Methylomagnum ishizawai: one gene and its partner. The protein of the gene in region 1 interacts with the protein of each later gene in a pairwise test. Links are inferred from orthologs where the notes say so. Each region holds a gene or a part of one and is shown on either strand. Other genes may lie near its edges.

What was found. The genes of interacting proteins can lie anywhere in the genome.
Region 2: the proteins of K5658_RS14415 (region 1) and K5658_RS09440 interact in binary tests that used the Escherichia coli proteins (3 or more experiments, as listed by UniProt). The link is inferred for Methylomagnum ishizawai from one-to-one orthologs.

Annotation. Positions count from the first base shown.
Region 1 is NZ_AP019783.1:3,161,194-3,167,271, reverse strand. Bases 1,257-4,172 are described here. They hold K5658_RS14415 (flavodoxin), read right to left. Parts: upstream 3,034-4,172; coding sequence 2,479-3,033; downstream 1,257-2,478. Other genes in these bases: K5658_RS14410 (hypothetical protein), read right to left, coding at 3,888-4,172; K5658_RS23605 (methyl-accepting chemotaxis protein), read left to right, coding at 1,257-2,453. Outside these bases: more of K5658_RS23605, read left to right, coding at 1-1,256; more of K5658_RS14410, read right to left, coding at 4,173-4,658; K5658_RS14405 (DEAD/DEAH box helicase family protein), read left to right, coding at 4,672-6,078. UniProt on the Escherichia coli protein: Low-potential electron donor to a number of redox enzymes. Involved in the reactivation of inactive cob(II)alamin in methionine synthase.
Region 2 is NZ_AP019783.1:2,063,998-2,068,223, reverse strand. What follows is about bases 1-2,726. They hold K5658_RS09440 (regulatory protein RecX), read right to left. Parts: upstream 1,721-2,726; coding sequence 1,280-1,720; downstream 1-1,279. Other genes in these bases: recA (recombinase RecA), read right to left, coding at 1,747-2,726; alaS (alanine--tRNA ligase), read right to left, coding at 1-1,266. Outside these bases: more of recA, read right to left, coding at 2,727-2,790; thpR (RNA 2',3'-cyclic phosphodiesterase), read right to left, coding at 2,829-3,407; K5658_RS09425 (CinA family protein), read right to left, coding at 3,391-3,882; K5658_RS09420 (TrkH family potassium uptake protein), read left to right, coding at 4,024-4,226. UniProt on the Escherichia coli protein: Modulates RecA activity through direct physical interaction. Can inhibit both RecA recombinase and coprotease activities. May have a regulatory role during the SOS response. Inhibits DNA strand exchange in vitro.

The sequences.
Region 1 (6,078 bases):
CCAAGGCGGCGGAGGTGGAGGCCAAGATCGAGGCCGAACTCGCGGTGGTGGACGCGCTGGACACCCGTTGGGGCGCGGCCTATGCGACCGGCCCCCAATGGGCGGCGCTCCGGGGGCGCTGGCAGGCCCTGCGCCAAGCCTGGCCCATGTCCAAGGGCGCGGACGGCTCCGAGGCCCACAACGCCCTGCTCAACAGCCTGTTGGGGTTGATTACCCAGGTTTCGGACGCCTCCAACCTGACCCTGGACCCGGAACTCGCGACCTACTACCTGATGGATGGCTGGGTCTTCAAGAACCCGCAAAGCCTGTACCACCTCGGGCTCGTGCGCGGTTTGGCGACGGCAGCGGCCTTGCGCCAGGGGATTTCCGAAGCCGACCACACCCGGCTGGCGCTCCTGTCGGAATCGGTACGCGCCACCCAGGCCGCCAACCGCTCCGGCTTGACCAAAGTGTTCGGCGAATTGCCGGGTTTGAGGGAAAGCTTATCGCCCCTGCTCGAAAACAGCGACCGGCGGCAACAGGCGTTCCTGGAGTTGCTCGACCGTGGCATCGTCCAGGCCGGACCGGTCGGCCTGCCGCCGGAAGAGGTGTCCGCGGCGGGCGGCGCGGCCATCGAGGCGGGTTTGCAACTGCACGCCGGTTTGGGCGCGGCCCTGGACGGGGCGCTGGCCGGACGCATCGACCGCTTCGCGTCCAGGCGCGCCGCGATGCTGGCGGCTTCCCTGGCCCTGGCCTTGCTGGCGGCCGGCGTGCAGCGCTATATGATGCGGCGGGTATTGGTGCCCTTGGGGCAGGCTTCGGAAGGCTTCATGCGGATCGCCCAGGGCGATTTCACCCAGGGCATCGAGGTGGCGCACAACGACGAATGCGGCGAGGTATTGAACGTCCTGCGCTGCGTGCAGACCAAGCTCGGCTACGACATGGTCGAACTGCGCCGCCTCGCCAGCGAGGGCCTGCGGATCAAGGCCGCGCTGGACAACGCCTCCACCGGCATGATGGTGTCCGACCAGAACTTCGACGTCGCCTACCTGAATCCGGCGGCGCGGAACCTGTTCAAGGCCGCCGAGGCCGATCTGCGCGGGGCGATCCCCGGATTCGACGCCGACCGCTTGCTCGGGACCGGACTCGATCTGTTGCAGTCTTCGCCCGCCCGTTCGCGCCACCTGCTGGAGCAGTTGATGTCCACCTACCGCTTCGAGACCGAGGTGGCGGGCCGGTGCTTCGTGGCGGTGGTCAATCCGGTGTTCGACCACGACGGCCAACGCATCGGCAGCGTGGTGGAATGGGCCGACCGCACCGCCGAGGTGGCGATAGAACGGCAGGTGAACCAATTGCTGGAGGAATTCCGGTCCGGCGACCTGGCGCGGCGGATCGAGGCGGGGGAGGGGGTCGGGTTCCTGAAAACCCTGTGCGAGGGCTTGAACCAAGTCGCCAGCGATACGGAATTGCTGTTCAAGGATTTCGGTTGGGTCATCCGCGGCATGGCCGAGGGCGATCTGACCCGCCAGACCGGCTATGACGCCTATACCGGCATCTATGGCGAGTTCCGCGCCAATTTGGCGCGGACCCAGGACAGGCTTGGCGGGGCGTTCGGCCAAATCCGGCGCTCCGCCGAGTTCATCCACAACGCCTCCCAGGAAATCGCCACCGGCAACAACGACCTGTCACAGCGCGCCGAGCAACAAGCCGCCAGCCTGCAACAGACTTCGGCCAGCATGGAGGAACTGACCGGCACGGTGCGGGAGAACGCCGAACACGCCCTCCGCGCCAACGAGGCCGCGGCCCAGGTCCGGCTGTTGGCGGAGCGCGGCGGCGAGGTGGTGCGGCAGGCCGTGGCCGCGATGGCGGAAATCAACGAGAGCAGCGCCAAGATCGCCCGGATCATCGGCACCATCGACATGCTCGCCTCCCAGACCAACCTCCTGGCCTTGAACGCGGCGGTCGAGGCGGCGCGGGCGGGCGAGCAGGGGAAGGGCTTCGCGGTGGTGGCGGCGGAGGTGCGCGGCCTCGCCCAGCGCAGCGCCCAGGCCGCGAAGGAAAGCCGTGAATTGATCGAGGGCAGCCTGGACAAGGTGCGGGTCGGCGTGGGCTGGGTGAGCCAATCGGGCGGGATGCTGGAGGAGATCGTGGCCGGGGTGCGGCAGGTGGGTGGCTTGGTGTCGCAGATATCGGCGGCGAGCGCCCAGCAGGCCCAGGATATCGGGCAGGTCAACCAGGCGGTGGCGCAGATGGACGAGATCACCCAGCAGAACGCCGCCTTGGCCGAGGAGACTTCGGCGGCGAGCCTGTCCATGTGCGGGCAGGCCGAGGAGATGGTGCGGTTGGTGGGTTTCTTCAAGACCGGGGACGGGGCCGGCGGGAGCCTGGCCGCGCCGTCGCCGGACCGTCCGGCGCGGCGATCCTCCCAGGAAGCGGTTTCGGCCACCGACGGCGGGGGGTGGGGGGAATTCTGAGCGTGGCGGGATGCCGCGCCCAGGTTTACGCCGCTTCCGCGTGGCGCTCCCGCAACAGCGGCCCGACCTCTGCCAGCCACGCCTCGATACGGGGATCGGTCAGCGCCGGTTGCGAGCGCTGGTCCACCACCAGGCCCACGAAGCGCCCATCGACGATGGAGGCCGAAGCCTCGAAGGTATAGCCCTCGGTACTCCAGGTGCCGATCAATTCCGCGCCATGGGCCTGGAAAAACCGGTAGAGGTGGATCAGCGAACTGGCGAAGCGCTCGGAATAGCGCTCCTGGTGGCCGAGCCCGAACAAGGCCACCCGCTTGCCGGAAAAATCCAGCCCTTCCAGCCGCGGCAGGAATTCCGCCCAATTGGGTTCGACGCAACCGACCGCCTGGCCGGGGATGGCCCCCACGCCATAGCTGGGTGTGCCCAGGATCAGGGCGTCGTAGCTGGAGAATTCCTCCAGCCCGGCCCGGTTGACGTTCTTGGGCGCGTCGGCGGCTTCCGCCCCCAGCGCCTTGAAAATCCGCTTCGCCACCAAGCGGGTGGTCCCGGTGTCGGTGCCATAGAAAATGCCGATCTTGTTCACGATGTTCCCCGTTGTTGTCCATGACCGCGCCGCGAGGCGCTGGAATCCTGTGCAGCAGGTTCCAGGCCAGCCGGTATTTTCGTGTGGGATTAAGGGGTTATGGAATGGAGGGCGGCGGTGGTGCGCCCGCCCCGGCGCTGGATTGTAGGGAATGCGACAAGCCCGGAGGGCGTGGAACGGAATCCGGGAGGACGGGCGGGAACTCCGGCTTCCCGGATTCCACCGCGCCGCCTCCGGGGCACGGGGTGCTTAAGCTCCGCAGCACTTCTTGTGCCCAGCCCTTCCTCCGAGACGCTCCAATCTTCCTAGCCGTCAAACGAAACGGGCGTGGTTTTTACTACGCCCGTTTTTTTGTGGCGTTAGCCAGGAATCTGTTTGTGTTAGCTGTACCCAACTTTTGCTTTTCTGGGTCCGCTCAGCGGGCCTCGATCCGCTATCGTGGGCTGTGCCAAAGACTTTGCCATTCTGTGCTAAAGACCTTGCCGCCCTACAGGAGCTTGACCCGTCAAATGTACCGTAAGGAATACTGGGATTGGATGCTATCGGATGAAATGGCTTGAAACAACAAAAAACCCGCAGAGCCTTACGCTGTGCGGGTTTCCGGTACGCCGTGGGATGGCGTGAAATGTCGATTTGGTGGCAGGGACGGAATCGAACCGCCGACACGGGGATTTTCAATGTTGAGTGCAAACGTTCTTGGAAGTTCTGAAATATTCCCAAGTCTTTGATTTTAATGCGATAAGTTGAGATATTGCACTTTAGACTATTCTAGCTGATTCTAAGATTTTGTGTAATTTTCCGGGCATGATTACACTGAAATTACACAGGGAGAACAGTCGGCTTTGTGCCTAAATTCACCATGGTAGGTTGATCTTTTTCAAGTGGGCCAGGAACGCAGTTGTAGACTCCCCGGTCAGCTCTTGGACTTCGCGGGATAGGCGGTAGAAGGTTCGCCAGTGCATCCCTTTGGGCTTGCCGCCCGGACCATGAAGGATTCCGGGTTCCCATTGAAGCCGCGCCCGCAGTTTATCGGCCCGCCTTGCCAGACGGTTATGCCTTGCTTCACGCTGGCTTGCGTAGGCCAATTGGTAACAATGTCGGCAGGCGAAATACCGGCCAGTACCGTACAACAGCGCCACGCGACGACCGCAACCCGCCGCCGGGCAGCGGAACCAATAGCGCCCGCCGCCGTAGTGGCAAGCGGTTTTTTCCAGCGCTACCGGGTAATCCAAGCTTTCCCATTCGCCACCGTTGCGGCGATAGCTGTAATTCAGGAACACACGCCCGCTTTCCACCCGGACCCGGATGTCCGCCACAACTTGGCCCCTGCGCGACCATTGCCAGCTAAAAGCATTTCCCGGCGTTAATAGCCCATCCCGTTGCCAGCGCCGCACATCCAAGGATCGCGATTCTTCCACCGTGTCTTTTGTCTTCCAACGATACCAGCTACCTGAATTTGGACCGCCCATGATTTTTTTACCGAAATCATTAGATAGGTTAACATTGTAACGATCTTGGGGTTGCCCGCAACAAAACAAGGCTACAGGAAATCCAATGGCGTCAACGGAAGCTTTTTCCCGTGCGGTGATAGACGGCTTGCTCAAAGATAGGGGATGGAACATCACGGATGGATCGAGCGTGCGCTTTGAATACCGCCTACCCGATGGCACCCGCGCCGATTATTTGCTGTGCGACCGCAACGGGCGCGGCCTCGCCATCATCGAAGCCAAGCGCAGCACCATCAATGCCGCCGATGCGGCGGACCAAGCCAAACACTACGCCGAACAGGCCGATGTGCCTTTCGTGTTTCTCGCCAATGGCCGGGAAATCCGCTTTTGGGATTGGCGGGCCGAAGCCCATCCCCACCCGGTTCGGTCCTTCTTCAGCCAGGAAGATTTGGAGCGCCGGGTAGCCTCCCGGATTCTGCGCGTCGATCCCTTGAAAATCCCAATCGATGCCAAGATCGCCGGGCGGGATTACCAAAAAGCCTGCATCGATGAGCTTTGCCAGGAAATCACGCGGGGTCGGCGCAAGCTATTGGTCGAAATGGCGACCGGCACCGGCAAGACCCGCACCGCCGCCGCGCTGATTAAGCGGCTGTTCCAGGCCAATTTGATTACCCGCGTTTTGTTCCTGGTGGACCGCATCCCCTTGGGACTGCAAACCGAAGACGCCTTTGCCGAACACCTCAGCGAATACCCTTGCTACGTGCTACGCAATGGTCGCCGGTTCGACGACGCCAAGCGCATCACCATCACGACCTTGCAGTCGATGATCAACATCTACCCCGAATATTCGGCGGGCTATTTCGATTTGGTCATTTCCGACGAATGCCACCGCAGCATCTACGGCAAATGGAAAAAGGTGTTGCTGCATTTCGATGGGATTCAAGTCGGCTTGACCGCGACCCCGTGCGTAGCCGGGGGAAACGAGACGGGCGACGACGAAGACCGTAGCTTCGTTCGGGATACCTTGCGGTTTTTCGAGTTGGAGCGCCCCACCTTCCGCTATACCTTGCAGCAGGCGATTAGTCACGGCTATCTGGCCCCTTATCAAATCTACCGGGCCAAGACGGTCGCCACCGCCGCCGAAGGCGGATTCCCGGTCAGGCGGGACCAAATCGATTGGGATGGGTTGGACGACCGGACCCGCCGCGAGTTGGAGGAAGCCTTTCAGCAGCAAGACCCGATCTTGGTCAGCCCGAACGCCTTGGAGCGCAAATTCACCTTGCCCGAGCGCAACCGCGCCATGGTGCGCGAATTCCGGGAGGTGATGCGGAACGGCTATTGGGATGCCGCCGCCGGGCGGGTCCGTGCCCCCCAGTTCGGCAAGACCATCGTGTTTGCTGTGACCAAGGCCCACGCGGAAACGCTGGCCCGGATGTTCGATGAGGAGTTCGCCGACCAAAAGCCAGCGCCCGAAATCCGCTACGCCGATTATGTGGTGTCGGGCATGGGGGCGGATGACGATACCGCCGATGGGCTGGCCCGGATCAAGCGCTTCAAAAAGGAGAAATATCCGCAAATCCTGGTGTCGGTGAATATG
Region 2 (4,226 bases), 1.1 Mb from region 1 along the record:
GCGCTGGGCCTCCATGGCCTGCTCGAAACCGGCCAAATCCGGGGTCAAGCCATGTTCGCGGGCGATGTCGGCGGTGAGATCGACCGGGAAACCATAGGTATCGTACAACTGGAACACGGTTTCGCCCGGAATGACGGTGCCGCTCAAGCCTTTGAGATGGGCTTCCAGAATCTTCATGCCCTGATCCAGGGTCTCGGCGAAGCGCTCTTCCTCCTTGCGCAACACCTGCTCGACCGTGGCACGGGCGGCGACCAGTTCGGGATAGGCCGCGCCCATCTCGGCGCATAAGGGCGCGACTAGCTTATAGAAGAAGACATCGCGGATGCCGAGCTTATACCCATGGCGGATGGCCCGGCGGATGATGCGGCGCAGCACATAGCCCCGCCCTTCGTTGGACGGCAACACGCCATCGGCGACCAGGAAGGCGCAGGAACGGATATGGTCGGCCAGCACCCGCAGCGAGCTATTATCGGTATCGCTCAGCCCGGCCAATTCGGCGGCGGCCTGGACCAAGGTGCGGAACAGGTCGATCTCGTAATTGCTATGTACGCCCTGCGCCACCGCCGCGATGCGCTCCAAGCCCATGCCGGTATCGACCGAAGGCTTGGGCAGCGGGGTCAAGGTGCCATCCGCCGAGCGGTCGTACTGCATGAACACGAGGTTCCAAATCTCGATGTAGCGGTCGCCGTCCTCATCGGGGGAGCCGGGCGGACCGCCCGCGATATGGGCACCGTGGTCGTAGAAGATTTCGGTGCAGGGACCGCAAGGGCCGGTGTCGCCCATGCTCCAGAAATTGTCCTTGGTGCCGATGCGGGAGAAACGGTTGGGATCGATGCCCACCTCGTTCAACCAAATATCGGCGGCTTCGGTGTCCTGGTCGTAGACCGTGATCCACAGCCGTTCCGGCGGCAAACCCAACACGCCGGTCAGGAATTCCCAGGCGTAGCGGATGGCGTCGCGCTTGAAATAATCGCCGAAGCTGAAATTGCCCAGCATCTCGAAGAAGGTGTGATGGCGCGCGGTATACCCCACATTCTCCAGGTCGTTGTGCTTGCCGCCCGCCCGCACACAGCGCTGCGAGGACGCCGCCCGCACATAGCCACGCTCTTCCCGCCCGAGGAACACATCTTTGAACTGCACCATGCCGGCGTTGGTGAACAGCAAGGTCGGATCGTTGCCCGGAATCAAGGGGCTGGACGCCACCACGGCGTGGCCGCGTTCTTGGAAGAAGTTGAGGAATAAGGATCGCAGTTCCGAACTGGTCATAGGGTTGCCATTGTCAATCGTCTGGTTGTGCTAGTCCGCGCCGCGCCAAGCGCCGGAATAATTGGCGGATGTCGTCGTGCCCGAAGCCCCTGCCAAGCAAAAAACGTTCCCGCGATGCCCGTTCCGGCAAACCGTCCGGCAGGGTGTCGCCGTATTTCTTGCGGTAAACCTTGTCGATCTGCGCCTCCCAATCCCACTCCTTGAGATCGGGCGCGTCCCCGATACCGCGTTGCCTGAGTTCCCGCTGGATCCGCGCCGAACCATAGCCCTTGCCGACCCTGCCGCGCACGAACGATTCGGCGAAACGCGCATCGCTCTGTAGCCCGTCGCGCACGGCGTCGGCGACGACCTCATCGACCAGGGATTCCGGGTAACCTCGCGACAAGAGCTTTTGCCGCAGTTCGGCGCGACCGTATTCACGGCGGGAGAGATAACGGAGGCAAGCGGCCAGCACCGCCTGCCTCTCATCGGGGGCTTCGGTCAGAGTTCGGCCTCCTCGACCTCGTCGGCGGGGGCCGGACCCGGCGCGGGCGGGGTCGCCAGCGCTTTCTCGCGGATTTTGGCCTCGATGGATTCGGCCATTTCGGGGCGTTCCTTCAATAGGTTGCGGACATTGTCCTTGCCCTGGCCGATGCGCTCGCCGTTGTAGCTATACCAGGAACCGGATTTCTGCACGATGCCATGATCCACGCCCAGGTCGATCAATTCACCCTCGCGGGAGACGCCTTCGCCGTACAGAATCTCGAACGTGGCTTCCCGGAACGGCGGGGCCACCTTGTTCTTGACCACCTTGACGCGGGTTTCGTTGCCGACCACTTCGTCGCCGCTTTTGATCGCGCCGATGCGGCGGATATCGAGGCGCACCGAGGCATAGAACTTCAAGGCGTTGCCACCGGTCGTGGTTTCGGGGCTGCCGAACATCACGCCGATCTTCATGCGGATTTGGTTGATGAAGATGACCAAGGTATTGGAGCGCTTGATATTGGCGGTGAGCTTGCGCAAAGCCTGCGACATCAAGCGGGCTTGCAAGCCGACATGGGAATCGCCCATCTCGCCTTCGATTTCGGCCTTGGGGGTCAGGGCCGCCACCGAGTCCACCACCAGCACGTCCACGCCGCCGGAGCGCACCAGCATATCGGCGATTTCCAGGGCTTGTTCGCCGGTGTCGGGTTGGGAAATCAGGAGGTCGTCGAGGTTGACGCCGATCTTCTCGGCGTAGCTGGGATCGAGGGCGTGTTCGGCATCGATGAAGGCCGCGACCCCGCCCAACCGCTGGGCCTGGGCGATCACTTCCAGGGTCAGGGTGGTTTTACCGGAGGATTCGGGCCCGTAGATTTCGACGATGCGGCCACGGGGCAGACCGCCACAGCCCAGGGCGATGTCGAGGGTCAGGGAGCCGGTGGAAATCACCTCGATATCGCGCATCGCGGCCATGTCGCCGAGACGCATGACCGAGCCTTTGCCGAATTGCTTGTCGATTTGGGAGAGCGCCGCGTTGAGGGCTTTTCGCTTGTTCTCGTCCATCGTGATGGGACCGCCCAATCAGTTGAAGTAGCCGACGATTATCCCACAGACCCCGATCCCGGAATAGCCTCGACATTTTGCAAGCGCCACGTTTGACGCGGCGTGTAGGTGGCGCCTTCACGGCCCAGGCGCGATTCGACCAAGCTGCAAGCATCGACCCGCCAAGCCACAGGTTCGGGCAAGACCAGCGCCGTCCGCCCGGAACGGCCTTTGCGGGCCAGGGTCAGATGGGGCCGGTAAGGCCGCTGGTCCAGGATGAAACCGGCTTGCTTCAAGCCCTGGGCCAAGCCTTGGGCCAAATCCGACAGCGGTTGGGGCGCTTGGCCCGCGCCCAGGCAGACGATGCCATTGCGCGGCCAAAATTCGGCCCGGTCCAGGGTCAAGGTGAAGGATGGCACCTTGATCGCGTCGGCGACCCGGACGATCCCAGGCCAGCGTTCCTGGGCGACTTCGCCCAAAAACGCCAAGGTGACATGCAGATTGTCGGGTTTCACCCATTGCCCGGCCATAGTCCGGGCGACCACGTCACGGGCGGCGCACAACGCGGCCCGCGCCTCCCCATCCGGCCACAGCGCCAGGAACAACCGGGCCGATATGGCGCTATTCCCGGCAGGCATCCAACACCCCGCGCAGGGCCACCGCCACCGCCTGCGCCCGCACCGCCCGGCGGTCGCCTTCGAAGCGCTCGCAACGCGCCACGGTCTCCCGCCCTTCGCAGGCCCAGGCGAACCAGACCAACCCCACCGGCTTGTCGGGGCCGCCACCGCCCGGCCCCGCGATACCGCTCACCGCCACCGCGATATTGGCCCAGCTCAGCCGCACCGCGCCCTCCGCCATCTCGCGCACCGTGGCCTCGCTGACCGCGCCGTGTTCGCGCAGGGTTTCGGGATCGACACCCAGCATATCCATCTTGGCCTCGTTGCTATAGGTCACGAAACCCCGGTCGAACCAGGCGGAACTACCCGCCACGGCGGTCACGCATTCGGCCACCCCGCCGCCGGTGCAGGATTCGGCGGTCGCCAACATCCAGCCCGCCGCGCCCAAGGCCGCGCCGGCCTGCCGCGCCAAGCCGTACAAATCTTCATCGCTCATCGCCAACCTCCGCCCTGCCAGGGCTTATTTTCATTGTTTAACGCCGCGCCGTTGGGTGCCGCCCCAGGATTTTTCGTACAATCCCCCGCAAAAAACGCACCGCCCGCCCCAACCACCTCCTCCTTCGATAAGGCTTGAACGATGACTAGGCTCCTGTCGCTCGCCAGGGTATTCGGCCTGATGCTGATGGTGTTCAGCATCACCTATCTCCTGCCCATCCTGACTTCGCTATTGTTCGGCGACGGCACGGCGGGGCTGTTCTTGGCGGACATGTGCTTCACGCTCGGGGCCGGCATCCTGCTCTGGTTCGCCACCCGGCGTTTCGTCCGCGACCTGAAGGCCAA